3 regions of the Halomonas sp. AOP7-B1-5 genome follow, and region 2 is predicted to be linked to each of the others. Evidence: riboswitches for the same ligand, from Rfam matches in the RefSeq annotation. Region 2 holds a riboswitch; each other region holds the start of a gene.
The links. Region 2 has a riboswitch for thiamine pyrophosphate ahead of ACT3XD_RS10005 (sodium:solute symporter). Riboswitches for the same ligand answer to the same signal wherever they lie in the genome.
Positions count from the first base shown of each region.

Region 1: linked by a shared signal. The riboswitch ahead of thiC (phosphomethylpyrimidine synthase ThiC) and the one ahead of ACT3XD_RS10005 (sodium:solute symporter) in region 2 are both predicted to bind thiamine pyrophosphate.
Region 3: linked by a shared signal. The riboswitch ahead of thiM (hydroxyethylthiazole kinase) and the one ahead of ACT3XD_RS10005 (sodium:solute symporter) in region 2 are both predicted to bind thiamine pyrophosphate.

Region 1 covers NZ_JBQTDC010000020.1:58,952-69,236, forward strand. The annotation lists partial or broken gene ACT3XD_RS11410 (HlyD family secretion protein) at 1-542, shown strand, start outside; gene ACT3XD_RS11415 (DUF2955 domain-containing protein) at 532-1,623, shown strand; gene ACT3XD_RS11420 (CsbD family protein) at 1,736-1,915, shown strand; gene ACT3XD_RS11425 (hypothetical protein) at 1,997-3,715, opposite strand; gene thiC (phosphomethylpyrimidine synthase ThiC) at 4,030-5,940, opposite strand; TPP riboswitch at 6,015-6,128, opposite strand; gene ACT3XD_RS11435 (3-oxoacyl-[acyl-carrier-protein] synthase III C-terminal domain-containing protein) at 6,280-7,275, shown strand; gene ACT3XD_RS11440 (NAD-dependent epimerase/dehydratase family protein) at 7,272-8,276, shown strand; gene ACT3XD_RS11445 (MBL fold metallo-hydrolase) at 8,273-9,121, shown strand; gene ACT3XD_RS11450 (cell division protein FtsA) at 9,111-10,285, shown strand, end outside.
Region 2 covers NZ_JBQTDC010000016.1:70,104-80,388, forward strand. The annotation lists gene ACT3XD_RS09975 (hypothetical protein) at 1-1,877, opposite strand, end outside; gene ACT3XD_RS09980 (DUF3581 family protein) at 1,986-2,693, shown strand; gene ACT3XD_RS09985 (potassium/proton antiporter) at 2,767-4,506, opposite strand; gene ACT3XD_RS09990 (hypothetical protein) at 4,594-4,983, opposite strand; gene ACT3XD_RS09995 (CoA-acylating methylmalonate-semialdehyde dehydrogenase) at 5,211-6,710, shown strand; gene ACT3XD_RS10000 (hypothetical protein) at 6,842-7,534, opposite strand; TPP riboswitch at 7,824-7,926, shown strand; gene ACT3XD_RS10005 (sodium:solute symporter) at 7,916-9,301, shown strand; gene ACT3XD_RS10010 (sensor domain-containing diguanylate cyclase) at 9,357-10,285, shown strand, end outside.
Region 3 covers NZ_JBQTDC010000003.1:123,424-133,708, reverse strand. The annotation lists gene ACT3XD_RS02940 (metal ABC transporter ATP-binding protein) at 1-672, shown strand, start outside; gene ACT3XD_RS02935 (metal ABC transporter permease) at 656-1,546, shown strand; gene ACT3XD_RS02930 (metal ABC transporter solute-binding protein, Zn/Mn family) at 1,567-2,691, shown strand; gene ACT3XD_RS02925 (LysR family transcriptional regulator) at 2,776-3,642, opposite strand; gene ampC (class C beta-lactamase) at 3,781-4,953, shown strand; gene ACT3XD_RS02915 (cupin domain-containing protein) at 5,069-5,734, shown strand; gene ACT3XD_RS02910 (DUF6164 family protein) at 5,746-6,114, opposite strand; gene gloA (lactoylglutathione lyase) at 6,116-6,649, opposite strand; gene ACT3XD_RS02900 (DUF2237 family protein) at 6,824-7,198, shown strand; TPP riboswitch at 7,346-7,441, shown strand; gene thiM (hydroxyethylthiazole kinase) at 7,468-8,268, shown strand; gene thiE (thiamine phosphate synthase) at 8,269-8,889, shown strand; gene ACT3XD_RS02885 (LysR family transcriptional regulator) at 8,903-9,823, shown strand; gene ACT3XD_RS02880 (DoxX family protein) at 9,908-10,285, shown strand, end outside.

The DNA.
Region 1 (10,285 bases), on a different contig from region 2:
AGGGCGACACCAACCTGCGGCTGCGCCAGGCGGATATCGCGCTGGACAGAGCCCAGCTTGACGTTGCCCGCACCGAGGTACGCGCGGTAGAGACAGGCCAGGTTACCAATCTGCAGCTACGTGCGGGTGACTACGTGCAGGCGGGCCAGCCGGTCATTGCCCTGGTCAGCCAGCGTGTGGATATCATCGCCGACTTCCGCGAGAAGAGCCTGCGCCATGTGCAGCCTGGCGACGAGGCTGCCGTAGTGTTTGACGCCTGGCCTGGGCATATCTTTGAAGGCCGGGTAAGCGCCTTTGATGCTGGGGTACGCGAAGGCCAACTGGCCGCCGACGGGTAGCTGGCGGATATTCCGACGTCTGATCGCTGGGTGCGCGACGCTCAGCGCCTGCGTGTTCATATTGCCCTGAACGAGCCGTTATTGGCGCCGCCCCCCAGCGGTGCACGCGCCACAGTTCAACTGCTGCCCGGCGAGCATCTGTTGGCCCACCCGTTTGCCTGGCTACAGACGCATCTGATCAGCTGGCTACACTATGTCTATTAAGACGCGGTTTGCTAAGATCAGATTTACTAAAACCAAGCCTGCGCCGAAGGCTCACGCTCATCCTGGGCTAAACGAAAACGGCCTGCGCCAATGCCTGCGCGTAGCGGGCGGCGGCGCGCTAGGTTTCGTCGTAAGCCAGGTCATGGGCTGGAACTATGGGGTCTTCTTTACCGTATTTCCGATGTTTCTACTGGGCATGGTGCCCATTCTGAACGCCAGCATCATTCGCCAGTTTCTGGCCAACGTCTCGCTTAATGCGTTGGAAGTCAGCGTAGTGATGGGCCTGCTCAAGCACATGCCGGTGGTCATGACACTGGTAGTGCTGTGCATGTTCCTGTTTCGCTTCAACCTGATGGCCAAGGGTCCGCTGTTTTTGTTTGGCGCCAACGGCGTGCTTACCCTGAGTATCCTGCTGCATTTCGCAAGCTACCCAAGCGTCGATTTAAGCGATCTGCTTGCCTCCAACGTTGTGGCAAGCGTACTGGCCGTGTTCATCGCCATGCTGATGCATACACTGTTTCCCGACGTGGAACCCCGCGAGCCGCCGCCAAGGGCCAGCAAGCCCCAGGCGCAGATACGCCACGAGACGCTGATCGGCGGGATTACCGCCACGCTCTCGTTCATCGTGTTTCAGGTGTTTGACCTGCAAGGATCACTTTCGGCACAGATGGCGACCATTCTAGTGCTGTTTGCCATGGGCTATGCGGGGGCCCGGGTATCTGCGCGCAAGCGTGCCATCGGTACGTTGCTGGGCTGTAATCTGGCGCTGGTCATGCAGCTTTTACTGTATACCCAGAGCAATCACTTCCTGCTGGCTATCCTGCTTTACTGGCTGGGGCTCTTGCTGTTCGGCCGCGAGCATATCAAGGAAGGCGGCGGCTCGGGCATCGGGTTTGGCGGGCTTACTACGCTTGGCATTTTGTTTGGGCAGTCGCTCGGGCCTAACCAGGACCTGGTATATAGCGCGCTATACCGCTTTTCTTCGATGAGCGTGGCGCTGGTGGCAACGCTTTTGGTTATGGCATGTTTACATGCTTTGCTTAATAGCTGGGCACCCACAAAAATATCTATAACAAATTGAGGCAACTTTTTTTAAAAAGACTACTCTGATAATGCAACTGCGATGTTAAAGACAAATGAATGTCTCCTCGCACGCAGCGTATTTCCCTACTAACGGATTAGAGGTTTATGTCATGAGTGGAAAAGACGATAAAGCAAAAGGCGCAGCTAACAAGGCCGCTGGTAAAGTTAAAGAAGCCGCTGGTAAAGTGACCGGCAGCGAAAAAACCGAGGCCAAGGGCAAAACGCAGCAGGCTAAAGGCGAAGCTCAAAAAGGTAAAGGTGAGGTTAAGGAGAACCTCAAGAAAAAGTAATTTTACCGTGTTAGCATAATACGTCGACAACAGGGGCCATTGGCCCCTGTTTGTTTTTTGAACTATCTACGCGTTTAAGCTTTACGGAGAAACGAGTTCTACAGAGAAGCTCATTTCAACGCCCGCATCACCCACTTCCATCCAGTACTCCATATTCTCGAAAGTATTGCCATACTGCCTAAACAGCTCGATATCAGACTGTGATACTTCCGGTGATGGCGACTTTTCCATTATATCGGCCAGTGAACGGTAAAACTCACCCGTCAGATACCCATAGGCCAATAAGTCACGTTCGGAAACAGGAGCATCAAGCCCTTCCTGGAGAAGCGCTTGGTCGCTGATACCAGCACCCAGTACGATGGCGGTATCAGACATAGCGGCATAAATCGCCGGTGCTTCTGGCGGCAACATCATGCTTTCTATTTTCTGGGGTTCTCCGCCAGGTGCTAGCTCAAGAGCCTGTAGTTCTGGCATGAAGGTACTGATGGTGGATAACAAACCCATCGGATTTTGAGAAGCAAGAGTCAGCATGCCGGCAATGACAGGCTCGCCATTCACCATTTTTAGATTATCAAGACGCGCATGGAAACCCGAAAGCGACGGACCAATCATCATGGTAATTGGGTTGTTGATCGCCATGCTGATATCTCTCCAGGAGTTGTTCAAGTCCTGTAGCTCATCACAGCTGAAGGGGGTTTCACGCAATTCCCGTGCATATTTTTGGATGGTCTCGATAAGCACAGGAAGGTCCAAATTCAACCCAAAGTTGGCCATGCCTGCAGAACTGCCAAGCCCCGGCACCTGGGTGGTCAGGCCACGCAGGTCGCTGACAATTCCCTCATCGGTTCTCAGGATGAAATTCGTCTCCACGCGATCAGTATTATACTCGCTTATGCCCATTGCTAACCCAGGGAAACGGCCGGTGAGACGGTCAATATCGGCTTGGCAGCCAGACAGATTCAGCGGCTCTTCATCAACCGCTTCCATCAGCGCCAGCGTACCAGGATGTGTAGGTGTGCTCAGTTCATCCAGCAGGCGTGAAGAGGAGAGTAGTCCAGCACCGTAAGGTGTGAAATCATAGCGCTGTTCCAGCTCTGCCAATGCGTTGGTATCGTCAATATTGCTGTCAGGTAGTGTTTTTCCGAGCACTTGGTCTAGTAGCTCATCACTGGCATTTTCCGGTACTACCGATACGATCAGCTGCTGGTCCTTAATGACCAGAATTATCTTGAGTTGGCCTTCAGGCGTCAGAACCCAGTATTCGGTATCATTGGTAGTTGCCTTGCTCAGGGTAATATCGGCTTTCGTCAGGACGCGCTGCAGCGTGGTGCGGAAAGCTCCTTCATCCTGCAGCTCCATGCGCAAGACAGGCAAGATGCCCAACCCATAAAGCGCAGCCTGGGGACTCATTTTCATGCCGAGCGCATGGACATCTTCAATTGACTCTACACCGATCAGCTCTTCACCCAAGGCGATGGCTAGCGTCATGAATGTATATAGAACGTCATCGTCTTGAACATGAGGCAATGCAGCGCGCATTTCATCAAGGTCAGACTCAAAGGAAGTCATGGGCTGAGTGCTCTGATAGATAGCAAAGGCTTCCTGTTCCGATAGCGTTTCACGCGATGCCATGAAGTAGGGCGAATCAGCCGGAATATATTTCAGCATGGGAGCCGCATTGTTTTTCGGTGCTTCCTGATGTGAATCTGTAGCTGCTGGCTCGTTATCATCGCTGCAGCCGCTGATCAGGCCTGCACTGATCAAAGCAAGAGTAATCGCTATCGAAAGTTTGGTCTTCATCTGAAATCCGTCTTGTGTATGACAGGTTTTAATTTTAGGTTCGCCATTACGAACAGAACCCATGAAAATGAGAACCATACACGAGTGTTACTAAATTATCTTTAGGTTGAGTGTGTAAAAATATTTCTTAGCCGTAATTTTAATACTTACTTAACTAATTCATTAACCGCTGACTCAGATCATGTTGGTCGGCGTTAAGAATTAAAAAGCGTGCCGTTATTACGCTTGTTATAAGTAAACATAAAAATGGCCCTTGAGATTTTTGAATCCCAAGAGCCATATTCAAACGCTATGATGTCAATAACACCGCTATCTTATACTTCCTGGTACAGCTTGCTGCCTTCCTGGCGAAACTTCTCCGCCTGTTCCTCCATGCCGCGCTTAACTGACTCCGCGTCGCTTGCGCTGTCCGGCGTGCGGTCGCGGTAGGTATCACGGACTTCCTGGCTAATTTTCATCGAGCAGAACTTGGGCCCGCACATGGAGCAGAAGTGCGCGACCTTCGCCGAATCCTTGGGCAGGGTTTCATCGTGAAATTCACGCGCGGTGTCCGGGTCCAGCCCCAGGTTGAACTGATCTTCCCAGCGAAACTCAAAGCGCGCCTTGGAGAGCGCGTTATCGCGCCGCTGGGACGCCGGGTGGCCCTTGGCCAAGTCCGCCGCGTGGGCGGCAATCTTGTAGGTGATAATGCCGGTTTTTACATCATCCTTGTTGGGTAGGCCGAGGTGCTCTTTTGGGGTGACGTAGCAGAGCATTGCGCAGCCAAACCAGCCGATCATCGCAGCCCCAATGCCCGAGGTAATATGGTCGTAGCCCGGTGCGATATCAGTGACCAGCGGCCCAAGCGTGTAGAAGGGTGCTTCATCGCAGTACTCAAGCTGCTTATCCATGTTCTCTTTTACCAAGTGCATGGGCACATGGCCAGGGCCTTCAATCATTACCTGCACATCGTGCTTCCAGGCAATATGGGTCAGCTCGCCCAAGGTTTTCAGCTCTGCCATTTGCGCTTCGTCGTTGGCATCGGCAATCGAGCCGGGGCGCAGGCCGTCACCCAGTGAGAACGCCACATCGTACTGCTTGCAGATCTCGCAGATCTCCTCGAAGTGGGTGTAAAGAAAGCTCTCTTGATGGTGGAACAAGCACCACTTGGCCATAATCGAGCCGCCTCGGCTGACAATACCGGTTACCCGGTTAGCGGTCAGCGGCACATAGCGCAATAACACGCCCGCATGAATGGTGAAGTAATCCACGCCTTGTTCAGCCTGCTCGATCAGCGTATCGCGAAACACCTCCCAGGTCAGGTTCTCAGCCACGCCGTTAACCTTCTCCAGCGCCTGATAGATCGGCACCGTACCAATCGGCACCGGCGAATTGCGAATAATCCACTCGCGGGTTTCGTGAATGTTTTGTCCGGTGGAGAGATCCATGATGGTATCTGCGCCCCAACGGATGCCCCAGGTCATCTTGTCGACTTCCTCTTCAATCGACGAGGTGACCGCCGAGTTGCCCAGGTTACCGTTGATCTTGACCAGGAAGTTACGCCCAATAATCATCGGCTCACTTTCCGGATGGTTGATGTTGTTGGGGATAATCGCCCGGCCGCGAGCGACTTCATCGCGCACAAACTCTGGCGTAATCTCCTCCGGAATACTGGCGCCGAAGCTCTGGCCGCGATGCTGGTGGCCCAAGATTCGCTCCACCTCGGCATCGCCCAGCGCTTGGCGGCGCTGGTTCTCGCGCAGGGCGATAAATTCCATTTCCGGGGTGACGATGCCCTGGCGGGCGTAGTGCAACTGGGTGACATTCCCAGGCCGCCCGTCCTTTGTAGAGAGTGCCCGGCGCGGCGTGCGTTTTAAATCGAAGCGCAGTTGGGCAAGGGTCGGGTCGTTGGCGCGGCGCTTGCCGTACTCCGATGACAGCCCCTCCAGAAATTCGGTATCCCCGCGTTCCTCAATCCACGCCCGGCGAAGTTCTGGCAGGCCCTGGCGCAGGTCGATCTGTGCTGCGGGGTCGGTGTAGGGGCCGGAAGTGTCATACACCAGCAGCGGCGGGTTTTCCTCATCAATGCCGGTGGTCTTGGTGGGCGATAACGTGATTTCACGAAACGGCACGCGGATATCCGGGCGTGAGCCTTCAAGATACATCTTGCGCGAGCCGGGCAGCGGAGTAATAGCCGCAGCATCTACCTCGGCGGTTTCGGCAAGAAAGTGAGTCGTTTTAGCCATGAGTGTTCTCCCTATAGAGCGAGTAGGGAGGACAAGCGGGGAGAGACAGGGGCAGAACGATATTTGCCTGTAATATCTGCATGTCGCTTGATCCCTACGCTGGTCCTAACCAGATCAGGTTCAACGGGATCAGTGCTATTGAATCGGCACCATCTCAGCCGGCGTTACCGGCACCCCGTCAAGCGTTACGCACAGCCACAGGCTGCGCTAAAAGCAGTTTGGTTCAGCACTGAGATGGAATCAAGTCATTTAGTGCGGGCTAATTTTATGAGTAGCTTTGTCGCTTTTAGACGAAAGTACGGTTTAAAGTAGGTCAGCGAACTGAGTAGACGGAAACCGATGACTAGCGATTTTGCCATTGTGGGATGGGGTAGTTACCGACCCAAATATCAACTTACCTCCCTTACCCTTGATCATGAGCAGGGCTTTGCTCCCGGCTGGACCGAGCGCCAGTTTGGCATTGCTGTTCGCCACGTCGCTGGCAGTGATGAAACTACCTCTATGATGGCAGCCAGCGCAGCCCGAGAGGCACTGGCTAAGGCAGGGTGGGGTGAAAAGCTGCCTGATGTGATCATCGGCGGGTGTGGTGTGATGGAGCAGCCCATTCCCTCTACGGCCGCTCTGGTGCAGTATCATCTTGGTCTTGGGTACTCTGGCGTACCCAGTTTCGATGTCAATCAGACCTGCCTCTCCTTTATAGCCGCGCTGGACGTGGCTGCTATGGGCATTGCCTGTGGGCGCTGGAAGCGGATACTCCTGTTCGCCAGCGATATCGCCTCGGCGGGGTTAAACCCCAATGATCCCAAAACGCGCGCTATTTTTGGCGATGGCGCAGCGGCGTTGGCGATCGAAGCAAGCGACGATCAGCAGCAGGGGCTATATGGAAGTGCATCGGTCACCTATGGGGCACACCATGGCCTTGCCCAGCTACGCGCGGGCGGCACCAGGCTGCGCATCGAAGAGGGCTTCGAGGCGTTGAAGGAAGGTGCTTACTTCAAAATGGATGCCTTCGGAATTTTCAAGGCATCTGCCAAGACGCTACCTGGCGTCATCGATAAAGCCCTGGCGCAGGCTAATATCACCCGCGACGAGCTGAGCTGTGTGGTCTGCCATCAAGCTAGCGCGCCGGGCGTCGAGCATGTGCGGCGGCTATTTGCACCGCGCAGTGAGCGTGTGATCAATATCTTTGCCACCACCGGCAACCAGATTGCTGCCTCTATTCCCACTGTGCTTGCGCATGCGCTGACCACTGGTGCGGTCAAGCGGGGTGATTATCTTTTACTGCTGGGCACGGCGGCAGGCATAAGCGCCAGCGCTATGGTGCTGCGCGTATGAGTCGGCGTCTCTTGATCACTGGAGCCACTGGTGGGCTTGGCATGGCATTGGCCCGTGAGGCGCTATTGCGCGGGCACGAAGTTCGCGCAACCGGGCGCTCACACGCCGCAGGCGAGGTATTGACGGCACTTGGGGCTGAGTTTATCGCGGCGGATTTGACACACCCGCAAACCGATCTGGCGCAGTTTGTGGCAGGCATGGATAGCATCGTTCATGCCGCTGCCTTGTCAGCCAGCTGGGGGCCGAAAAAAGCCTTTGAGCGCCACAACGTGACAATGACCGAACAGTTACTCAACGCTGCGGCGCAGAGCGGCGCGTTACGCTTTGTGCTGGTCTCTTCGCCGTCGATTTTTGCCGCCTACCGCGACCGCCTTCTGATTGACGAGCAGAGCCAGCCCGCGAAGCCGCCACTCAATCACTACGCGCGCACCAAACTTGCCGCCGAACGGCTCGTTCTGGCGCCGCGGCGCGACGCTCTGCATTGTTGTGCCATTCGCCCCCGCGCGTTGGTCGGCCCAGGGGATCGCGTGATTCTCCCCAAACTTGCCGAACTGGCCGGGCGCTCGCGAGTGCCGCTACCCAGAGGAGGGCGAGCGCTGATCGAGCTGACCGACCTGCGCGATGCGGCATGGGCAATTTGTGAAGCCGAAGCCCGCACGCCACAACTTGCCGGGCAGGCGATCAATATTTCCGGTGGCCAGCCCGTTACGGTGCATGACGTGGCTTATCGGCTGGCCAGGGCACTGGGCAAATCCCCACGGTTCATTTCATTACCGGTAGGGCTAGCCCGTACGATGGCCGTGCTTCAGGAGCAGTGGGGAATGCTGACCCGCGCCGAACACGAACCGATGTTGACTCGCTACAAGTTGGCCACCCTTGCCTATTCGCAAACCTTTGACCTGGCGCCCGCCCGACACCTGTTGGGCTATCAGCCACGCTTTGATGCCATGGCCACATTGCTGGCGCAAGCGCAGCAGCTAGCTTTGCAGGAGGCTTCATGATTCGCGTTGGTTTTCGGTGGCTGGCGCGTGGCCTTTGCCGCCACCCCGAAGCCGCAACGCTCTCCGGCGGGCGTTTCAACCCGGTGGATTTTCCCGCGCTAGTAGGCGTGATTGAACATCCCACCCGCGGGTTGTTGCTGTTCGATACCGGCTACGACCCTGCATTTCTGGAGGCGACGACCCCTTTCCCGGAACGCTTCTACCGCTGGGCGACGCCAGTTGAGGTGGGCGCGGAACACGCCTGGCATACCTGGCTTGCCGCCCATGGCATCAACGATAGCGATATTACTGCGACCATTATTTCGCACTTTCACGGCGACCACGTTGCCGGCATGCGCCACTTGGCCGAGCGGCCCATCTACTGCGCCCGCGCTGGATTGACCGAGCTGCGCGCGCCCGGGCGTTTCAAACGGGTGCGTCAGGGGTTGCTTCCCGCGCTGGTGCCTCAGGCCGCTGATGCCAACGCCCGTTTTTTTGAAGAAGCCCCCGCGGTCACGCTGCCCAGTGGCTTTGCACCCTTCAGTGAGGGGCGCGATATTCTTGGCGATGGAAGCCTGTTGGCCGTCGAGCTGCCTGGGCACTGTGTGGGGCATTGGGGGCTGGCGCTGCGCACCACGCAGGATCAGCTCATACTGCTAGCCGCCGATGCCGTGTGGCTCGGCAAGTCGATTCATGAGCGCCGCCCGCCGCCACGGCTGACCACCGCGCTGTTGGGGAACACTCGCTGCTATCGGGCTACCCTTGCCAAGCTATGCGCTGCCGCCGAGCACAACACTGAACTTACCATTCTGCCCTCGCATTGTGCCGAGAGTGCGCAACGCTTTCGAGAGTCCCATGCGCGTTGACCAACTGGCTGCCGCCTGGATGCGCACCCGCCGGGCACTGCGTTTTTCGTCTAGCCAGCTGGAGGCGCGGCGTGCTCGCCAATGGAGGCAACTACAGCCGGTGCTGGCGCGCACTCCTGCGCTGGCGGCGGTTGCCTGGGGGCCGTGGGAAGCGGTCCCGATTACCGAAATAGCCGCTCTGCGCGCTGACTACGGCGCCTGGAACAGTCTTGGCCTGAGCACGAAAACGCTGCATGCCATGGCGGATGCCGCCGAGCAGGGCCTGGCAACGGGGTCGCTTTCAGCCGGCTGGTCGACCGGTAGCAGCGGTGCTGCCCGCGGGCTCTTTTTGGCCACTTCCAAAGAGCGTGCCGACTATTTGGGCCAGAGCCTGGCGCGGCTGCTGCCCGCTCGCGCGCTGCTGGCCCGCCAGCGGTTGGCCCTGCATCTGCGCGCCAGCAACGCTCTCTACAGTGATGTTCAGCGCAAGCGCTTCGTCTTTGGTCATTTCCCATTGAACGACTCAAACGAGCAGACGCGCAGCGCGCTGGAGGCGTTTGCACCCACGATTTTGATTGCGCCGCCTCATCGCCTGGCCGCACTGGCAGAGGCGGGCATGAACCTGCCGACATTGCGCCATCTGTTTGTGGGCAGCGAGCCAATGGGAGAGGCCGAACGCGACGCCATCACCACGCGGCTGGGGTGTGCATCGCGATCGATCTATCAAGCCACCGAAGGTTTTTTGGGTGCCGAGTGTGCCCATGGTCATCTGCATCTCAATGATCATTCGCTGATCATCGAGCTTGAACCGGTGCCCGGCACGCCGGGCTATCGGCCGATCATTACCGATCTGCGCCGGGTCAGTCAGCCCATTGTGCGTGTACGCGGCGATGACTATATAGAGCTTGGCGCCTCCTCCTGCCCCTGCGGATTTGCCGGACGCATCATTTACCCGCCCCAAGGGCGAGTGAGCGACGTATGGCGCTTCGCCCAATGCACCGTAACGCCGCCTCAGGTAGTCGCCGCAATGGAGAGTGCACTGGGTGGTGATGCACTCTGGCAGGCGGAGGCCCGGTTTGAGCGCGTGGTGTTGCATCTCTCGCCCCACTGCCTGGCCCGCGACGCCGAGCGTGCCAGCGCCACGCTTATCAGTAAGTGCCAATTGCCGGTGCCGGTTGAAGTGGT
Region 2 (10,285 bases):
TGGGCATCGGGCAAAAAGGTGTTTAAAAAGCCTAGGCGCTGCACGCTGCCTTCCAGCTGAAACTGCCCGCTGGGCGTATCGGCACGCCGCTGAAAACGACCATCGCGCAGCACCAGAATACTTTCCAGACGTTCGTCGGGCTGAGTGTCATCGGCGACCTGCCAGCGTAAACGGCTGCCGCTTATATCAATTGACGTGCCGTCGGTCGTTGCCTGCTTAAGTGAAAGTGAAAGCTGCATGTCACTGGTTAACGTTGTGCGCTGCTCATCGCGCTGCCAGCGGGTGGTAAGTGCGTTACCCGATAAAGAAAGCTCCCCACTCAGCTGCTCAGCGGTAATAGCAAGCGCTCCACTGCTTTGCGCTTGACCGCTGATTAGCTGAAACGGTGCGGGATCCGGCAGGTAGGTGGCTAAATAGGGTTGCAGCACATTGATGTTGGGCATGCGCGCATCTTGCCAGGTCAGGGTTGCCGTCGCCTGCTCATGGGTTAGCGCCGTGTCGGTGGGGCTTTGAGCGGTCAGGTCGATCGTAGCGTCGCTAAGTAGCGTTCGCTCATGGTGGTTAAGCATTGCCTGGGTAAATTGAAGCGTGGCGTCAACGCTCGCGGCATCCGTTAGCTCAGCATTAAGAGTACCGCTACCTTGCGCCTTGAAACCCAACGCTTCAGCCGCCAGCATTTCGGCGTCAATAAACAGGCGAGCATTATAGAGCTGGGTATCACGCACACTAACATCGGCTTCTAGACGGCCATTGCCTGATAAGCGAATCCCCCGGCCCTGTAATGTATCGGCCAGGTAGCGGTCCAGCATATCCAGCCGCATGATGGTGCCTTTCAGGGTGAGTTCGGCGTCTGTGGGCGAGCTTAAGTGATCGAGTCGCTGATTGGCGATCTTGCTGCTCAGGCGTAGCGCGGTATCAGTGGCGTAGGCTTGCGTATCTGCCAGAGTGACGCCTTGTAGCTGGGTTGCAAAGTGAAGCTGATTATCGCTCACGCTAAGTTGAACGTTTCCTTGGCCTGTGGCGAAATGCCGGGGCGGAGGGGCATCCGCGATCACCCAGGTAGTCGGGGCCGTTGGCTCAATAAGCTTGCGCTCGTCTAGCGTTAAGCGTAACTCAGGCGCCTCCAGGGACAGCTGGCTGCCTTCTTCAAGCGTGCCTGACGCTAGGGCAATATGGCCGGTCAATTCGCCCCGGCCATTCAAAAACAGCCAGGGAAGGGCATCCAGGTAGGGCATGAACACGTCCCAGGCATCTGCTTGGGCACGTAGCTCAAGCGTTGCCGAAAGGGCGGCGAGTAGCTCAGGGTTAAGCTCGCCCGTGGCCGGGTCGGTCGGTGTGACCTCATCAAGCGATGCCGTTGCCTCAAGGTTAATCGCATTAACCAGCGTCATTTGGTCGCTAAGCCGTACCAAGCGGCCTTCAGTGATGGCAAGGGTTGCTTCGGGGACGGCCAGGCGCTCACGGCTAAGCGTTGTGTTCGATACACGCAATGTGCCTTGAGCTTCAAGGGCAATATCGCCTATGGTTAAGCGGCGAATGCCTTCTGCGTCCATTGCCTGAATATGTAGTTCACCGCGCAGTAGCGATAATAAAGACAGCGTAAGCGTGGCGCGTTCGGCCTCAATGCTAATCGGTAACGCGTCATCTTCACGTGAAAGGTACAGGTTTTCTACCTCCCAGCGCCCAGGGTGGCGGCTGGCACCTTGGCTCCAACGAATCTCAACGCCTTCGAACTGGGAGATTTTGTTGGGTAGCCACTGGCTATTAAGCAGCCAATAGCTGCCTATCAGCCAAATGGCGACGATAAATAAGGCGCCAATTAGCGTTGCTAATGCAAAGCGTGGTAAGCGTTTTTTGGCAATATTCGTGTTTGGCATACTCGCTTCCTGGCCGATGACTCCTGTTAGCGCGTGTTTTATGGCATTATGCGCGACGTTGGGCAGTTATGGGTTTTCGATTTCAACGCTAGGCAGGCAGCAAACGCCATGTTCAAGGATTTTTACGCGCAACGCGGAGAGTACATCGTGATCTCTGCTGAGCAGGCCAGCCGTTTCGCTAAAGGCGTGGCTGGCGATTACAACCCCATTCATAATCCGGATGCGCGTCGTTTCTGCGTGCCTGGTGACTTGCTATTCGCACTGATACTCGTCAAATTTGGGTTGTCGCGGCAAATGGAATTTCGCTTCACCAATATGGTGAGTGCTGATACGCCGCTGTTGTTTAGTGAAGCAGATAACGGTGAGCTACACGTATCTGACGAGAGTGGCAAATGCTATCTGCAGGTGGTTCGCAGTGGTGAAACAACCTTGGATGAAACCGCTATTGAAGCATTTGCGCGCTGCTATGTGGCTTTTTCGGGAAAAAACTTTCCGCACTATTTAAAGCCGTTAATGGAGCAGCACGGGGTCATGTTTAACCCCAAACGCCCGCTGGTTATTTACGATAGCATGGGATTCTCGCTGGAGCGTTTGGATGGGTTTAACCCCAACCTTGCGTTAACGCGCTCCTCACTGGATGTGCAGGGTAAGCGGGCGGATGCGCTGCTTGAATTTTCCATTGAATCGGCTGGAGATGCGGTAGGGGTTGGCTCCAAGAAGTTGGTGGTTAGTGGCCTGTGTCATTACGACGCCAGCGAAATGGCGGCAATCGTCGATGAGTTCTACCGGCTTAAAGCGGCTTACGAAGCGGCTTAAACAATTCTTGCGATGCGTTTCTATTCAAGCCAATAGCCACCTGTACCGAGCAGGTGGCTATTACGCATAGCGGTTAGCCTGGCATGTTTGTCGGTACAAGCGCTGGTTGAATATTCGTTACGCCTATGGTGGTAATACGCCCTTCGAGTACCCCCAGTACGGATAACGTCACATCGCCTAGTACTAGTTCATCGCCTTCGCTTGGGCTATCGGGCAGGCGTTCATGCAACAGCTTATCCAGTGTGCATGTCATATCATCATCTAACGTAAGGCCATACGAGTGAAGTACTTCGCCGACACTGGTGCTTCCCTTAAGGCGTAAGGTTTGATCAGGAAATTCGCCGCTGGTAATACTTGCGCCCTCGGCAAACACGTAGTTAACAAAAGGCCTAATATCAGGGCGTAAAACGACAAACAGGTGGTCGCCTGCCTGAAGTAGCGTTGAGCCACGCGGTGGGATGACATCCTTGCCGCGCGTAATCATCGCCACCACCGTGCCATCCGGTAGCGCAATTTGGGATAACCGTCGATTGACGGCCCTTGCGGTATCGCCTAAGCGGTACTCCACAATATCGGCGTCAACATCTTCCAGTGCCGTAATTTCAAGGCTTGCGGCAGGCACAATGGGCGGTGCGACGGTAAGGCCTAATTTACGCGCCACATAGGGAAGGGTTGTGCCTTGAAGGGTAGCGGAGATTAACACCACGAAGAAAACCACGTTGAAGATAAGCTCCGCGCCTTCCAGGCCAAAGATCAGCGGAAATATAGCCAGAATAATGGGCACTGAGCCACGTAGGCCTACCCAGGCAACCAACCCGGTTTCACGGTTGGTAAAGCCGAACATTTTAAGAATAGGCGTCACGGCAAGCGGACGGGCCACCAGTATTAAAATGGCCGCGATCATCAGGCCTTCAAGCCATACGTCCAGCAGTGACATGGGATTGATAAGCAGGCCCAGCACAACGAACATGACGATCTGGCTCATCCACGCCAAGCCATCATGAAACAAGAAGGTACTGCGCTGAAAAGCGATGCGACGGTTACCGATCATCACCCCCGCCACAAAGATCGCCAGAAAGCCGCTGCCCCCAAGATTAGCTGCGACACCAAAGGCAAATAGGCCACAGGCTGCCACCAGCACGGGATAAAGCCCTGAGGTTACCAGTTGGATGCGATTGATTATTTGAACCGATGCCCAGCCCACTAATAAACCCACGACGCCGCCAACCCCGATCTGCATCACGAATAGCTTCAATAAGCCCACGCCAAGTGGCATATCGTTAACCAGAACTTCAAGCAGTCCAATGGTCAAGAAAATCGCCATAGGGTCGTTCGAGGCGCTTTCGATCTCAAGCGTCGACTTAAGCCGTTTGTTGATATGGATATCGGCATTACGCAGCAGCGAAAAAACGGCCGCCGCATCGGTCGACCCTACGATGGCGCCCAACAATAACCCATCGAGCAGCGGCAGATTAAGAATATAGGCCGCTGCTGCACCTGTAATCATTGATGTAATGAGAACCCCAGCCGTTGCCAGTAAGGATGCGGGTTTCCAAACCATGCGAATTGAAGCCATCGGCGTTTGTAGACCGCCGTCGAAGAGAATCATGGCCAGCGCCAAGGTACCCAGGGCATGTGCCAAAATAGGATTATCAAAGCTGATCCCGCCAATACCCGCTTCCCCAGCCAGCATGCCGGTTCCCAGGAACAGAACCAGCACCGGCATACCCAAGCGGGCCGAAAGTTTGCTTGAGATTATGCCGATCAGCAGCAGGATCGCTGCCATTAAAATAAGTTGATCCACCTGAAACATACGCGCTTCCTAGCAAACGATATAAATGGGCGCCGCGTTAAACCGTGGTGCCATGCAGTAATGAAATTCTGAGAGTACCCTAATCGGTTAGGCAGCCGGAGGCGCGCGGCTAGGTGGAAGGCATATGGATAGGCTATCTGCCCGTGGCGTAATTGAACGCGACAGAGTGCAACTGCCTGAGCGGGCGAAGACAACCTGGGCTGCATAAGCAGGCAAGGCCGCATCGCCCGTCTCCGCGTCATTGGTGTCGGCGGTCAGGGGCTTGCTGCCGCGAATTCGTAATGAATGGCTCTGTGTGGCCAGCGGCAGCAGCGCTTCGCGCTGATCGGCATGCGTGGATGAGCTGTTGACGCCGGTAGCAATAGCGGCCGGAGAAGATGGAGTGGCGCACCAGAGCAGCAGGGTCAGAATGCACAGGCCGGCATGGCTCAGCTTGTGGGTAATCACCGCAGTGAAGGCTTGTTTCTGATAAGGCAAAGCGCCATCTCCATCGTCGTACGCTTTATCATCCTTTATTGGCAAGGCAGGTCAAGCGGTTAAGCGCACGCTCACGATTTCTTTTTGTGCTGTGTCATTGCCAATCAGCAATTGCATTAATAGCTAATTGACGTTTACGTCAACTTGCTGCTATACCCTGTTCACACCGCAAAGGCAGTGATAATGACTGTCTCCACAACGAACAATCATAAGACAGGAGCAACGCAATGGCCGTTCGCGAAATTTCCATGATCATTGATGGTCAGGCCGTCCCGTCACAGAGTCAGGAATGGCGTGATGTGGTTAATCCAGCGACTCAGGAAGTGGTGGCCCGGGTACCTTTTTGTACCGCAGAAGAGGTAGAGCGCGCGATTGCCAGTGCGCAGGAGGCCTTTAAAGAGTGGCGCAACGTCCCGCTTGGCAAACGTATGCGTATCATGCTGACCCTACAGGCGTTGATTCGGGATAATACCGATGAGCTGGCCGCTTTAATCACCGAAGAGCATGGCAAGACGCTACCGGATGCTAAAGGCGAAGTGGGGCGCGGGTTAGAAGTGGTTGAGCATGCCTGCTCGATTACCTCGCTTCAGCTAGGCGAAGTGGCTGCAAACGCCGCTAGTGAAGTAGATGTCTATACGCTTCACCAGCCGCTAGGTGTCGGTGCGGGTATTACCGCGTTTAATTTCCCCATTATGCTGCCTTGCTTCATGTTTCCGCTGGCCATTGCCACGGGCAATACGTTTGTCTTGAAACCCTCCGAGCAGGATCCCAGCTCTACCATGCGTCTGGTGGAGTTGGCCCATGAAGCGGGGGTGCCGCCGGGCGTGTTAAACGTCGTGCATGGCGGTCCCGAGGTTGCCAATCAGATCGCTGATCACCCAACGATCAAAGCCCTTTCATTTATTGGTTCAACCCATGTGGGGTCGCTGCTTTACAAGCGGGCGGGCGATGCAGGCAAGCGCATGCAAGCCATGATGGGCGCGAAAAATCACTGTGTAGTGATGCCTGATGCGAATCGCAGCCAGGCGATTAATAACCTGCTGGGGTCGGCGTTTGGCGCCGCCGGACAGCGCTGTATGGCCAATTCCGTCTTAGTGCTGGTCGGTGAGGCGCGCCAGTGGATTGACGATATCGTGGAAGCCGCGCGCCAGATGAAAGTCGGCCCAGGCACTCAGCAGGATGCCGATTTAGGGCCACTCGTATCAACCGCTGCTAGGGATCGTGTGCTGCGTTTAATTGAGGCGGGCGAAAAGGAAGGCGCCAATTTGCTGGTTGATGGGCGCAACTGCCAAGTAGAGGGCTACCCAAAGGGCAACTTTGTCGGACCGACGCTCTTTACCGACGTGACGGCGGAGATGACCATTTACCGTGAAGAGATTTTTGGCCCCGTACTTTGCGTAGTCAATGTGGAAACGCTTGATGAGGCGATTGCGTTTATCAATGCCAACCCTAACGGCAACGGCACTTCTATCTTCACTAACTCCGGCTGGGTGGCGCGGCGTTTTGAAACGGATATTGATGTGGGGCAGGTGGGAATTAACGTGCCGATTCCGGTGCCGGTTGCTTATTTTAGCTTTACCGGCTCAAGGGCCTCAAAACTGGGCGATCTAGGGCCTAACGGTAAGCAGGCTATTGCGTTTTGGACACAAACCAAAACAGTAACCGCGCGCTGGTTTGAGCCTGAAAATGTTTCCAGCGGCATCAATAGCACTATCTCATTAAGCTAGAAGCTATGTTTCATCAAGTCAGAAGCCATTGTGCTTGGGCTTATGATTGCGCTGACGCTTAGCCAAGCCTGACAGCGTTTAACTAGATATCACGGGCTCCTTTTTAGGAGCCCGTGCTGGTATAGAGTGTCTTAAAAGTCCTGCAGCAGGTTGAAGCTTTCCTCAAGCAGCTTTTCAATGGGGTTAAGCTGGCTCTCATGCAGAACCAGTAGCGAGGGCGACGCTTTTACCTGCCCGCTAAGCGGCACCAACAGTGCAAACTCACCCTCTTCCAGATGAAACTCATGGATTTCACGGGGGCCGTGCGGAGTTTTGCACTGTGAGCAGCGGTAGACATCGTCTTCCCCATATACCAAGCGGTGATACATTTTAAACAGCGTATAAAGGGCGAGCCCGCCTTCAAAGGCGGGCCAGCTTGCTGGCATTGTGCGTATATCATCGGCAAGCATTTGCCCTTCAGCTTTGGCGTCGGCGATAGCATGGGCGAGAGGGTCTGCTAGAACGGTCGGGTTTTCTGACGGGAGAGGGACATTTTGTTGCGCGGCCTTCTCAAAGTATTTTACAACCCGCTTAAAATCAGCCAGATCATGCAAAGCGTAGTCGGCATGCTGTAGGTCGTCTGGTTCAAAACCACCGTTTTCCCAGCCATGAATGACGCGAAGCGTCATGTCACCGCGTGCCATCGGTCGCGCCAACAGCATATAAAGCATTACACGAACGTGAAGCTGGCGCTCATCGGTGTTGTTTTCAAATGCACGATAAGGATCAGCAAATAGAGTATGGAGCCGACCTTGGGTATGCTCTTTGGCTTCGGTATACGACATGGCAATTTCCTATGCGCGCGCCATAGGTATATTCACACGGCGCTTTTGGCATTGATGGTTGTTATGGCGCGAACGGCAGTAAGCCAGTTTTATGCGGCAACGCCGCTATGCAGGTAATACTCCAAATTTTTATTAGTTTAAGCAACGTTGTAGCGAATGAATAGGAGAAGTAAGCCCTTTTCATTCTAGCTATTTAGCGCATAGCATACATAGCCGCAGGCGCGAGTGGGGAACATTGTCACTCAGTTTTGACGGTTCGTTGAATTTCAATCAGGATACGCTCTCAATTCACTGTCGCCAGGGGAGCCACATTGTGTGGCTGAGAATGCTGTTGCAGACCCTGGAACCTGATCCGGTTAGAACCGGCGGAGGAAGTGCGACATGCCATACCTAACGTCAGCCATGCTAGGCGCGGCGCTCTGCTGCTTTGCATTTTTAGGCTTTAAAGCCCGTGGGCGAAAAGGCTCACTAGATGACTATGTCACCGCGCGAAACTCACAAACCAGCACTACGCTAGGGCTCTCTTTTGTTGCCTCTGGGATGGGGGCATGGATATTATTTGCGCCGCCAGAAATTGGCGCCTTTGCCGGCCCGTTGGCACTGGCAGGTTACGCTCTTGGCTCTTCGCTTCCGTTTATCGTCCTTGGCCTCTATGGGCCGGCTATTCGCCGCGCTTTGCCCGAGGGACGCAGCATCGCGGAGTTTGCCGACGCTTGCTATGGCCGGGGCGTTCGCCACTGGGTAACGCTGGTTTCGGTGGTATACATGGCGTGTTTTTTGGCCGCTGAATTAACCGCCATTGGGGCGATTACGTCACTGCTATCTGACGTGCCGCCGAACTGGGTGATCATTGGCGTTACCCTCGCTACACTACTTTACACGGTAAGCGGCGGGCTGCGCGCAAGCCTTGCGACCGACCGCTGGCAGGCGTGGCTACTGGTTGCCCTGTTGATGATCGTTTCAAGCGTCACCCTGTGGCACCTGCCCGCAATGCCCAGTGGTGCGGTGCTGCCCTCCATTCCCACATCCAGTGCACTTAGTGTGTCGTTAACGCTGGTGATTGCGGTCACTGCGGCCAACCTGTTTCACCAGGGCTATTGGCAGCGAGTATGGGCTGCGCGTGATAATCAAAGCCTGGGGCGGGGCGCCTGGATGGGCGGAATTGCCACGGTAGTCATCGTAATGGTGATTGGCGGTTTGGGCATGGTGGCGGCCATGAGTGGAATAGCGCTTGGTGAGCCCCCGATGCCTTTTTTTGCGCTATTGAATAACGTGCCCTCTTGGGTAGCCATGGTGGCCCTGGTGCTGGCGGTCACGCTGGTGGCATCGAGTGTGGATACGCTGCAAAGTGGTATTGCCTCGCTGATTGTGTCGCGCAGCGAAAAGCCTGGTGTTTCCATCACTCTCACGCGTTGGATGACCGTCTTACTTATGGTGCCGGTGGTGATTGTCGCGCTTCAGGGGTTGTCGATCCTACGCCTTTTTTTAATCGCCGATTTACTGTGCGCCGCCATTGTCGTGCCTGTTCTACTCGGTTTATGGCAACGCATGACGCCGCTTGCGGCTATTGGTGGCGGTTTGGCTGGACTAATGGGCGCTATCTTGCCGGGATGGATAGGTCAAGAAAGCCTAAGTGCCGGTATAATGGCTGCAAGCTTCCCCAATAGCGTTCCCACGCTCGGCCCGTTTTTAGGAGCGTTGTTAGCTTCCACTACGGTAAGCGTGGTGCTCGCGTATGTGACGAGCAATAAGGCGGTTGGGCAGTGAAAATTATTTCACGCTATGATGGACAAAACACCTACCGACCTGGGTGAAGTATTAAATGAGTTATCCTATACCGTCAGATGAGAAAGCACGCCTAGAGGCGCTTTACGAGCTTAAACTGCTCGATACGCCCAGCGAGCCAGTGTTTGACCGTATTACCCGGCTTGCCGCGAGGCTGCTTAGTGTGCCTGGTGTCACGATTACCCTGATTGATGCCAAACGCCAGTGGTTTAAATCACGTGTTGGTCTGGATGTGCTTGAGACGCCACGTGATATCGCTTTTTGCGCCTACCCAGTTGCCGAATCTGCCCCTTTGGTCGTTGAGGATGCCTGTCTTGATAGCCGATTTGCGCAGAACCCACTGGTGGCTAAGCCTAATGGGGTACGTTTCTACGCAGGAATACCGCTAAAAACCACCAAGGGACTGGTGCTAGGCACTCTCTGTACGATAGATACCAAACCACGAAAACTCAGTAAAAGCGATTTTTCCACGTTGCAGGATCTTGCCGATATCGTGACTGAGGAAATCCAGCTGCGTGAGCGACTCAATCGTGAGAAGAAACAAAAAGAGGCCTCTCAGGAAGCCCTGATTAAGCTTCATCATAGTCTTGAACAGCAAATCGAACAGCGTACTCATGAGCTTAAATTGGTCATTGAAACCGCTTACGACGCCTATGTGAGCGTTGATGCAAACGACTGCGTATTGGACTGGAACTTAGCTGCCACCACCATGTTTGGTTGGTCGCGCGAGCAGGCCTTGGGCAAGCCGATTAGCCAGCTTATACTGCCTGATGGCTTACCCTGTGAGGCTGAAAAAGGACCGGTGACTCATTTAGCACACCGATCAGATGGCAGTCGCTTACCGGTTGAGATTCGCTTTAAATCGCTCTCTTTTCACAGTAGGCAGTGGCGTAGTCTGTTTATCCACGATATCAGCGAACGCCAGCAGCTTGAACGCTTGCGTGACCAGCAGGCGCGCGAAGATGT
Region 3 (10,285 bases), on a different contig from region 2:
ACGGTATTGGAGCACCTTGATGGGGAGTTCAAGCCGGGGGCGATTACCGCCTTGATTGGTGCCAATGGGGCGGGTAAAAGCACGCTTATTCAGGCCATTATGGGCGAGCTAAGACCTATTAGCGGAGCAGTATCGTGCACTATCGCATCCGAACGGCGTGCCTGGTTGCCGCAGCAGCTGGCGCTCGATTTGACGTTTCCGATGAGTGTGGAAGAACTGGTAATGACCGGCACCTGGCCAAGCCACGGGGCGCTTAAGGGTTACTGTGCGGCGCATTATCGTCGCGGCCGCGACATCATGGCGCGCTTGGGTATTTCGCATTTGGCCCACCGCCCGCTGGGTGAGCTTTCTGGCGGTCAGCGCCAGCGGGCGTTAATCGGGCGTACGTTAATGCAGGAAGCCGAGCTGCTGCTACTTGATGAACCCTTCGCCAACGTTGACAGCGATACGGTGGATATCCTGATTCGCATATTGCGCCAAATGGCGGATAACGGCGTCACGATCATTATTGTGCTGCACGATATGGACCATTTACGGCGGCTGGCTGATGAGGTGTTGATGCTAAACGGTGGCCACGGCCGCTGGGTGGCGCCCAGCGCGCTGACGCACTCACAGGCGCCAGCTCAGGTCGTGCCGTTTACCTTAGGGGGCCAGCATGTTGGAACTGCTTAACGCGTGGTTTATCGCCCCTTTTGACTACGGCTTTATGCGCCGTGCGGTGGTGGGTGGTTTAGCGCTTTCGCTTGCCGCCCCGCCGCTGGGCGTATTTCTGGTATTACGCGGGATGAGCCTGATTGGCGATGCCATGGCCCATGCCATTTTACCGGGCGTGGCGATTGGCTTTTTACTCGCCGGGTTTTCGCTGCCCATTATGAGCATCGGCGGTGTGATGTTCGGGCTTTTGGTGGCGTTACTGGCGGGCGCTGTCTCCAAGATGGGCGGTCAGCGTGAAGATGCCGCGATGGCGAGTTTTTTTATTATCTCGCTGGCTGCAGGCGTCATGTTGATTTCCCTTGGCGGGAGCAGCGTTGATTTAACCCATGTGCTGTTTGGGTCGATTTTAGCGGTTAACTCCACCGCTCTGGTGCTTATCGCCGGTATTAGCACACTGATTGTGGTCATCCTGGCGGTCGTTTTTCGCGCGCTGGTGGTGGAGTGTCTGGACCCGCTGTTCCTGCGTGGGCAAAGCCGGCGTAACGGCTGGGTGCATAGCGTGTTTCTAGGCCTGTTAGTGCTCAATCTGACCGCGGGCTTTCAAACACTGGGCACACTGATGGCAGTGGGCCTGATGATGCTGCCAGCCACAGCGGCTCGCTTTTGGAGCAAGCGGCTGGAAGGGTTGATAGGCATTGCCGTTGTATTGGCCATGGTGGCGAGCACGGGTGGCTTATTGCTCTCGTTTCATCTGGATATTCCCTCGGGGCCAAGCATTATTTTGCTGGCTGGCGCGGGTTATTTTTTCTCGGCGCTGTTTGGTCGCTATCACAGTTTGGCAGCCAAGCTCAGACGCAAGACTGCACCGCTGAGTGCCGAGGCATCTACGTAAATCATTAAACAGGAGTAGGTATGTCTTTACGGTTATCTTCACGCTTGCTGGTCGGTGTATCCGCGATGCTAGCGCTGCCCGCCGCCATCGCAGCGGACCGCGTTCAGGTAGTCACGAGCTTCTCGATTCTTGGCGATATCGTCGAGAATGTGGGCGGCGAGCATGTGGACGTTACATCGCTGGTTGGCGCCGATAGTGATTCGCATGTCTACTCTCCCCGTCCGGGTGATGCACGTGCGCTGGCGGAAGCTGATTTGGTAGTGTTCAACGGCCTGCTGTTTGAAGGCTGGATGGAACGGCTAATTGAATCAAGCGATTACAAAGGCCCACGGGTCACGGCGACTGACGGTATTGAAAAGCTATCCTACGCAGGACACAGCCACGATCATGGGCATGATCACGATCACGGACATGACCACGAACATGACCACGACCACGGGCATGATCACGATCACGGGCATGATCACGATCACGGACATGACAACGAACATGACGACGATCACGGACACGATCATGACCACGGCGAATTTGATCCTCACGCCTGGCAGGATATGGAGCAAGCGCGGGTATACATCACCAACATCCGCGATGGCCTGATTAAAGCCGATGAAGCGAATGCCGAGGAGTACCGGGCTAACGCCGATAGCTACCTAGCCGAAATGGCAGAAGTTGACGCTGAAATCCGCGAACTGATCAGTGAGATTCCGTCGTCCACCAGCGTCATCACCGGCCACGATTCGTTTGGCTACTTCTCCAACGCTTACGGCATTCACTTTTTATCGCCGGTTGGCCTGTCTACCGAAGTAGAGCCCAGCGGCGCCAGCATGGCGGAACTGGTGGATGTGATTAACGACCAGAACGTCCAAGCGCTGTTTCATGAAAACATGACCAATCCTGCGGTCATTCAACAGCTCTCGGAAGAGACGGGTCTGCCTATTGCCGGAACGCTTTACGCGGATGCCCTGGCTTCTGAGGGTGACGCCAGCACGTACCTGGGCATGATGCGCCACAATGCCCAGACGCTGCACGACTCGCTGGCAGAACCGGGTCATGATGACCATGAGGCTGACGAAGGACACGATCACGATCACGATCACGATCACGATCACGATCACGATCACGATCACAGCGAGCATAGCCACTAAACAGGCGCTGCAAGCATCGCGTAAACTTTTTGGCTGGTAACGCTCGCCCGATAACCAGCGCCGTTCAGGCGCTGGTTACGACACTTAACATACTACGCTCAACCACTCCCTAAAAGATGCCATGGCATGGGTTTCTTCGCGTGACTGCAGACGAGTAAGCCAGTACCCACCCAGGCTAACGGCCGTCGTAAATGGCTGTACCAACGCACCACTATTCAACTGCCTTGAAAACATCAACGGGGGCGCCAAAGCCACTCCGATACCCTGCTGCGCGGCATCCACCATGGCGATAGATGAATCAAATACGATGCTTTTAGGTAGCGGGAGATTAACCGGCCCTCCGGCCGCGAGCAGCCACTCTGTCCATTCGTCAGCGCGATAGGAGCGTAGCAGCGTCTCATTTAATACATCAGCTGGCGTTTTAAGCCGTGCGGCGATTATCGGTGTGCACATCGCGGATAAGGATGCGGGCAGCAAGGGTTGCGCGGCAATACCGTGCCAGGCGCCGGTGCCAAAGCGAATGGCAAAATCAAGCCCTTCGGCGGCCATGTCCGTACGGTTGTTGTGCGTGGAAAGACGTAGATCGATAAAGGGGTGCTTTTCCTGAAAATCGGCCAGCCGGGGCAACAGCCAGCCCACCGCAAACGTACCCACTGCGCCTACGTTTAACACTTCACGGTAATTACTCTCGCCTAGTTGCTCTAGCGTGTGTGTGATCTGATCGAAAGCGTCTCTTAATACCGGCAACAGCCCCTCGCCCTCCTGGGTCAGCATTAATCCGCGGGGCAAGCGGGTAAATAGCGGAACCTTGAGCTGACTTTCCAGCAGCTTAACCTGATGGCTAACGGCGGCCTGGGTTACGCAGAGCTCCTCCGCAGCGCGGGTAAAGCTCAAATGGCGAGCCGATACCTCAAAGGCACGCAGCGCTTTTAGTGGCAAATAAGGACGCACTCTTTTACCCCCTAATTTTTCTAATGGCGCGTACAAAATATCGCTGTTTGTCAGGCAGCGCCATTAACCGTAACTTACTCGCCATCCAGACCATTAAAACACCATTCATCACTAACCTCTGACTACTAGGTTTTTTATATGAACAGGATATTTGCAGCGAAAACAGGTCTTATTATTGCAGGTTCGCTCTTTATCGGCTCATTTTCCTGGGCATCTGATGAGCAGAATAATCCTCAGATAGATGCGCTGGTCAACGACACCATAAAGGCGCTAATGGCGGAACATCGTATTCCGGGTATGGCCGTGGCGCTGAGTGTTGATGGCAAGCGGTATTACTTTAACTATGGTGTCGCCGATCAAGCGGCGAATACCCCGGTAACAGCCGACACCCTGTTTGAGTTGGGTTCGGTCAGTAAGACCTTTACCGCAGCGCTGGGCGCTTACGCGCAGGCGAGCGGTGCGCTGCCGTTAAACGATTCTGCCAGCCAATACCTGCCGGCACTTGAAGGCAGCGTTTTTGATGACGTAAGCCTTGTGGAACTTGCCACCTACACGGCGGGCGGGCTGCCTTTGCAGTTTCCCGATGACGTGCAAGATGAAGACGAAATGCTCGACTACTATCGCCACTGGCAACCGGACTATGCCCCTGGCACTCACCGACAGTATTCCAACCCGAGCATTGGTTTGTTCGGCTATTTGACGGCGCAGCGGCTTGGCGAACCTTATGCGGCGTTAATGGAAGAGCATGTGTTCTCACCGCTTGGGCTTGAGCACAGCTACTTGGAAGTACCGGAAGAACAGCAGCCACACTATGCCTATGGTTACTCGAAAGACGATGAGGCAGTTCGGGTAAACCCAGGCCTGCTGGATGCCCAGGCCTACGGCGTGAAGACCAATACGGCAGACATGCTGACGTTCATTGAAGCCCACATGGATAGTTCAGCACTGGACGAGACGCTGCGTGAAACGTTAGAGACAACGCAAATGGGCTATTTCAGTATGGGTGATATGACCCAAGCCCTGGGCTGGGAGCGATATGCCTATCCGGTAACGCTTGATCAGCTACGCGCCGGCAATTCGCTTGAGATGGCTTTAGAAGCCAACGAAGCGAGGCGCTTACAGCCGCCGCTACCGGCAAGCCAGGACGTGTGGTTCAACAAGACCGGCTCAACCGGCGGTTTTGGTGCCTATGTGGCTTTTGTACCCAGCCAGCAGATGGGTATCGTTATGCTGGCGAATCGCAATTACCCTAACCAGGCCCGCATCGAGGCCGCCCATCATATCCTGACCGCGCTGATGGACACTCCTTAAAGAGTGATATGCCCTGGCTATGCAAATAGTCAGGGCTTTGTTTAGTAATAGCTGGTTGCAATTGCCGGGTGATCTATCGAGACTGTGCAGATTCATCCGCTACCGAGCTAACATCATGCACTTGAATGCCGATTTTTCTCAGTTTGTCAGCGTGACCCCGGAGCAGTACCGGTGGGTAGACGCCCCCAGTGCGGGCGTTGAACGCATGATGCTGGACCGGGTCGGCGACGAAGTAGCCCGTGCCACCAGCTTGGTGCGCTATGCGCCCAATAGTCAATTTGCCCCTCACGCCCATGGCGGTGGTGAAGAAATATTGGTGCTGGAAGGCGTTTTCGCCGATGAGCATGGCCGTTACCCGGCGGGAAGCTACCTGCGCAATCCGATCGGTACCGCCCATACGCCGCAGATTGGCGATGAAGGCGCGCTGATTTTCGTCAAACTGCATCAGTTTGACCCCAACGATACGCTGCAGCTGGCCGTACCGGCCCACCGGCTACCCTGGCAGCCCGACCGAAGGCCTCGCATTGCTTACAAGATGCTCCACACGTTCAAGCAGGAACGTATTAGCCTGGAACATTGGGCGGCGGGTACTTCAATTGCCTACCCCACGCTTAAAGGCGGGCTTGAACTGTTTATTCTGGAAGGCACGCTAAGCGATAGCACACACCACTACACGGCTGGCACCTGGTGCCGCTACCCGACGGGTGCAACGCCTGCGTTAACTGCCGGCAGCGAGGGCGTCAGGATGTACCTTAAACGCGGCCACCTGACAGCGGCCTAACGGCAAAGGCGCTAACCGCGCAGTAAGCCTAAAAAAGGGCCTACCGTAAGAGCCACAATCAGCCCCACCGCGATGAGCACTAACGCGACTTGCACGGGGTGCTCGAGGAGCCGTCGCCAAAGCGTTGGCGCGTTTCCTTGCGCTTGGGCCTCGTGTAATTCGCGCTGAGCATGGTTAAAGCGCGCTACCTGATAGGCGGCCAGGGCGGTTTCGGCCGCTTCACGCTGGCGTTCATCGCGTAGCCAAATAGCATCGACCCCCAAGCGGAAAAACCCCGCCTGGGTTTCGTATACATCAAAGCGATGCTCGGCGAGTAAGGCGCGAATTTCCATGGCTTCTTCATCGGTGACGTGACGCAGTCGAAACAGCAAATGTGCCATATTAGTCGCCCGACGCCGCCATTAGGTCGGCCTGGACGACTTCAATCCAGTAGCCGTCTGGGTCTTTGACGAACACGACGTCTTTCATTTTGCCTTGATCGGCCCGCTTTACGAATGTCACATCGTGCTCGTCAAACCACGCCTGGGCGGCTGATAAATCCGGCACACTAAAGCAGATATGCCCAAACCCCTGAGGCTCGGCATTGCCATCGTGGTAGGCAAAGTCTTCCTGGCTCTCAGTCCCCCAGTTATGGGTAAGCTCTAAAAGGCCCTTCTGGCTGAAGGTCCAGGCGGTACGCGCCTGAGTATTTTCCGGCACCTGATCGCTGGCTTCCAGATTGGCTAAGAAGTAGAGCGAAAACTGCATCTCTTCGAAATCCAGCCGACGCAGTACCTGCATACCAAATACCTGCGAGTAAAAAGCCAGCGACCGTTCAGGGTCTTTCGCCCGCAGCATTGTATGGTTTAAACGAAAACCCTGGGTCTGCGGAGCAACGGGTGCAACGCCTGGATACTGCTCGCCTTCAAAACTCATCTTAGGATCCTTACGCATTTTGCTGCTAAATGATTCGATTTAGCAGTTATCTTTGACAAAACTGACACAGTGTACAAGCCTATAGTTAAACGCAACCATCGCTTGATGAAACTGTGGTTACACACCATGTGGGCAGGATACCCATTATTCTAGCCCTGACACTCTGGAGGCGACATGTCGCGTGATTTAAATGTGCTGGGCGAACCCCTGACGCCTTGTTGCCATTCACCCAAAACGGGCTTTTACCGCGATGGTTTTTGCCGTGTTGGTCCTGAAGATGTAGGGATCCATGCCATCTGCGCGATTATGACAGAGGAGTTTCTTGCCTACTCCCTGGCGCAGGGCAACGATTTAAGCACGCCTAAACCCCAGTTTGGCTTTCCCGGCCTATCGCCCGGTGATCGCTGGTGCTTATGCGCCAGCCGCTGGCAGCAGGCGGCTAACGTGGGAGTGGCGCCGCCGGTCATTTTATCCGGTACGCATGAGAAAGCGCTTGAAGTAACCACCCTGAACATTCTGCGCCAACACGCTCTGGATCTGGTTTATTAGCGCGTTGCGGCTGTCTTGAATAATCGTCGTGAAAAGACCGTAGTGAAGAACGGTTGTGAAGAACGGTTTTGAAGAACTGTATGAACGACGGCAGCTGCTCTAGACGTCACTGATGCTTTACACCTCCTCCCCAGGCTAAGATAGTAGCCCTATCGACAGGGGCGCTTGAGATCATCGAGCTGAGACGCACCCTTTGAACCTGAACCGGATAATACCGGCGTAGGAAGTCGCGGTGTCGTTTCGCACCCGATCTACGCTGTGAGGTGGCTATGACATCACTCCCGCTTGGCGAGGCTCTCTTCGCCGTGCAACGCACGACACCGCTGGTGCACTGTATTACCAATTTTGTGGCGATGAACAGTACCGCTAACTGCCTGTTAGCCGTAGGCGCCTCCCCCGCCATGCTGCATGCCGTCGAGGAAGTTGCCGAATTTACCCGCTTGGCCGGGGCGCTCTCGATTAATATCGGCACGCCTTCGCCAACCTGGGCCGAGGGCATGCAGCAGGCGGCGAAGGCAGCGCAGGAAAATAACATTCCGTGGGTATTTGATCCGGTTGCTGTGGGTGCCACATGCTACCGGCAAACTCTTTCCCAGCAGTTGCTGGCGTTGGCACCCAGCGTGATTCGGGGCAACGCTTCAGAAATTATCGCGCTGACGGGCCTCACCCACCAGGGCCGAGGCGTCGATGCCACGGCGTCAATCGACGAGGCGCGTGACGCCGCTATTACCCTGGCTAACCGGCAAGGCTGTATTGTCGCCATGACCGGCGAGCATGACTTCGTGACCGATGGCACCCAGCACTGGCGGCTAACCGGCGGGCATTCGTTAATGCCACGTGTAACTACTCTTGGCTGTGCATTGAGCGCCACCGTAGCGGCATTTATCGCCGCCCGGCCTGAAACACCGTTAGTGGCGACCGTGGCGGCACTGGCAAGCTTTGGCGTGGCAGGCGAGCGCGCAGGAGCGCTGGCAACCGGCCCCGGCAGCTTCCAAGTGGCGCTTCTGGATGCGCTTTATCAACTGACGCCAAGCGATCTTGATACGTTCACCGGCCTGGAGAAAGGTTAAATGCACTTTGATCTTTCGCTCTATCTGGTGACGGATGCCCGCTTATGCCAACCCTATGGCCTTGAGCGCACGGTCGTTGAGGCCGTCGAGGGTGGCGTAAGCTTTGTTCAGCTGCGTGATAAGCAGGCAAGCGATGTCGCTATGATTAAGCAGGCTAAACGCCTCAAGGCCGCCCTGGCCGGTAGCGGTGTGCCGCTGGTGATTAATGACCGCTTGGTGGTCGCGCTGGAAAGCGGTGCGGATGGGCTACACGTCGGGCAAAGCGACACCGCCGCTCAACAGGCGCGCACCGCAATGGGGCCAGACGCTATTATCGGGCTTTCCATTAACACGCTTGCGCAGCTTCAAGCGGCCCCGGTAGAGCTTTTAGACTATGTGGGGCTGGGCCCGGTATTTGCCACGCAGAGCAAACGTGACCATGCGTTACCTATCGGGTTCGAAGGCCTTGCACAGCTGGCGGCTGCTTCGCCTCTTCCCAGCGTTGCCATCGGTGGGTTAAAGGCCGACCATAGCGAGCAGGTCTTCCGTGCCGGTACAAATGGGCTGGCGGTTATTTCAGCTATTTGTGGCCAGCCCGCCCCTTATCAGGCTGCTCGCCTTTTTACCCGGCCCAGCCTTTAAGTGACGCGATTTTATGCATCAGCTTGAGCCGATAGTCGCCTTTATGCGAGTTGCCGAACTGGGCAGCTACACGCGCGCCGCCGAGGCATTAAATCTTTCCCGTACGCGGGTTTCGCGCTTGGTCATGGCGCTTGAGGAAACGCTGGGAGTACGGCTCATTCAGCGCACCACGCGGCGCCTGCATTTAACGGCGGAGGGCGAGCGCTATCTGGCTCATGCACAGACAATTGTGCAAGCGCTTGATGAAGCCGCCGCCGATGTCGGCAGCGGCGTTTCTGAGATGCGCGGCCGATTACGCATCAATGGGCCCATGAGCTTTGGCGTAGGCCACCTTTCTCCTCTGGTCGCAAGCTTTATGGCCCAGCATCCTGGCCTGGAGGTACGCCTGGACTTGAACGACCGCCGCGTGGATCTTCTCGAAGAGGGCTACGACGTTGCAATCCGCATCGGCAGCCTGCCGGACTCAAGCCTGGTGGCGCGCCGCCTGACACGCTGCCGAATGCTGTTTTGCGCCTCGCCTGGCTACCTTGCTAAACATGGCGTCCCTGCCGATATAGAAGCTTTAAAGCAACACCAGTGCCTGCATTATCGTAATGGCCCGGCCCCTGGCGACTGGCGTTTTGGCAATACCACGCTGTCCACTCACGGTCCGCTTGAAAGCAATAACGGTGATGTATTAACCCACGTTGCCGAAGCGGGGCTGGGTATCGCTCATCAGCCGAGCTTTTTGGTGACTGAAAGCATTATTGAAGGGCGTTTAATCCCGGTTTTAACCGAACTAGCGCCAAAAATATTGGATATTCATGCGCTTTACCCAGCCCGGCGCTTTCTACCTGCCAAAGTAGAGCGCTTCATCGACCATTTGGCGGCTGCCTGGGGCGACCCACCCTACTGGGAGCGTGACATGGGATTGTCGCCTATTACGCAACAGTGATGTTCGTTAAACGTCGATTATCTCTCAGTCATAGCCACGTAAAGTGTCTTCATTGAAACATCGTTCCCCAATGGAGATATCCTCATGAATGCACCCTCTTCCGCGATGACTGCGCCTGCGAATATTCAACCCCACGCCATCGCACTACTTCGCGTTTCGCTTGGCGTAATGGCACTGGCCCACGGCCTGCTTAAGGTCTTCGTTTTTACACTGCCGGGGACGGTGGGTTACTTCGAATCGTTAGGCTTACCCGGCTTTCTGGCTTACCTGACCATTCTGGGAGAGCTGGGCGGCGGCTTAGCGCTCATACTGGGCATTTACACCCGCTGGGTTAGTCTTGCCATGATACCGCTCCTGCTGGGCGCCACGTCGATCCACCTGGGCAACGGCTGGATGTTCTCTAATGAAGGCGGCGGCTGGGAATTCCCGCTGTTCTGGACCGTTGCGCTACTGGTTCAAGCA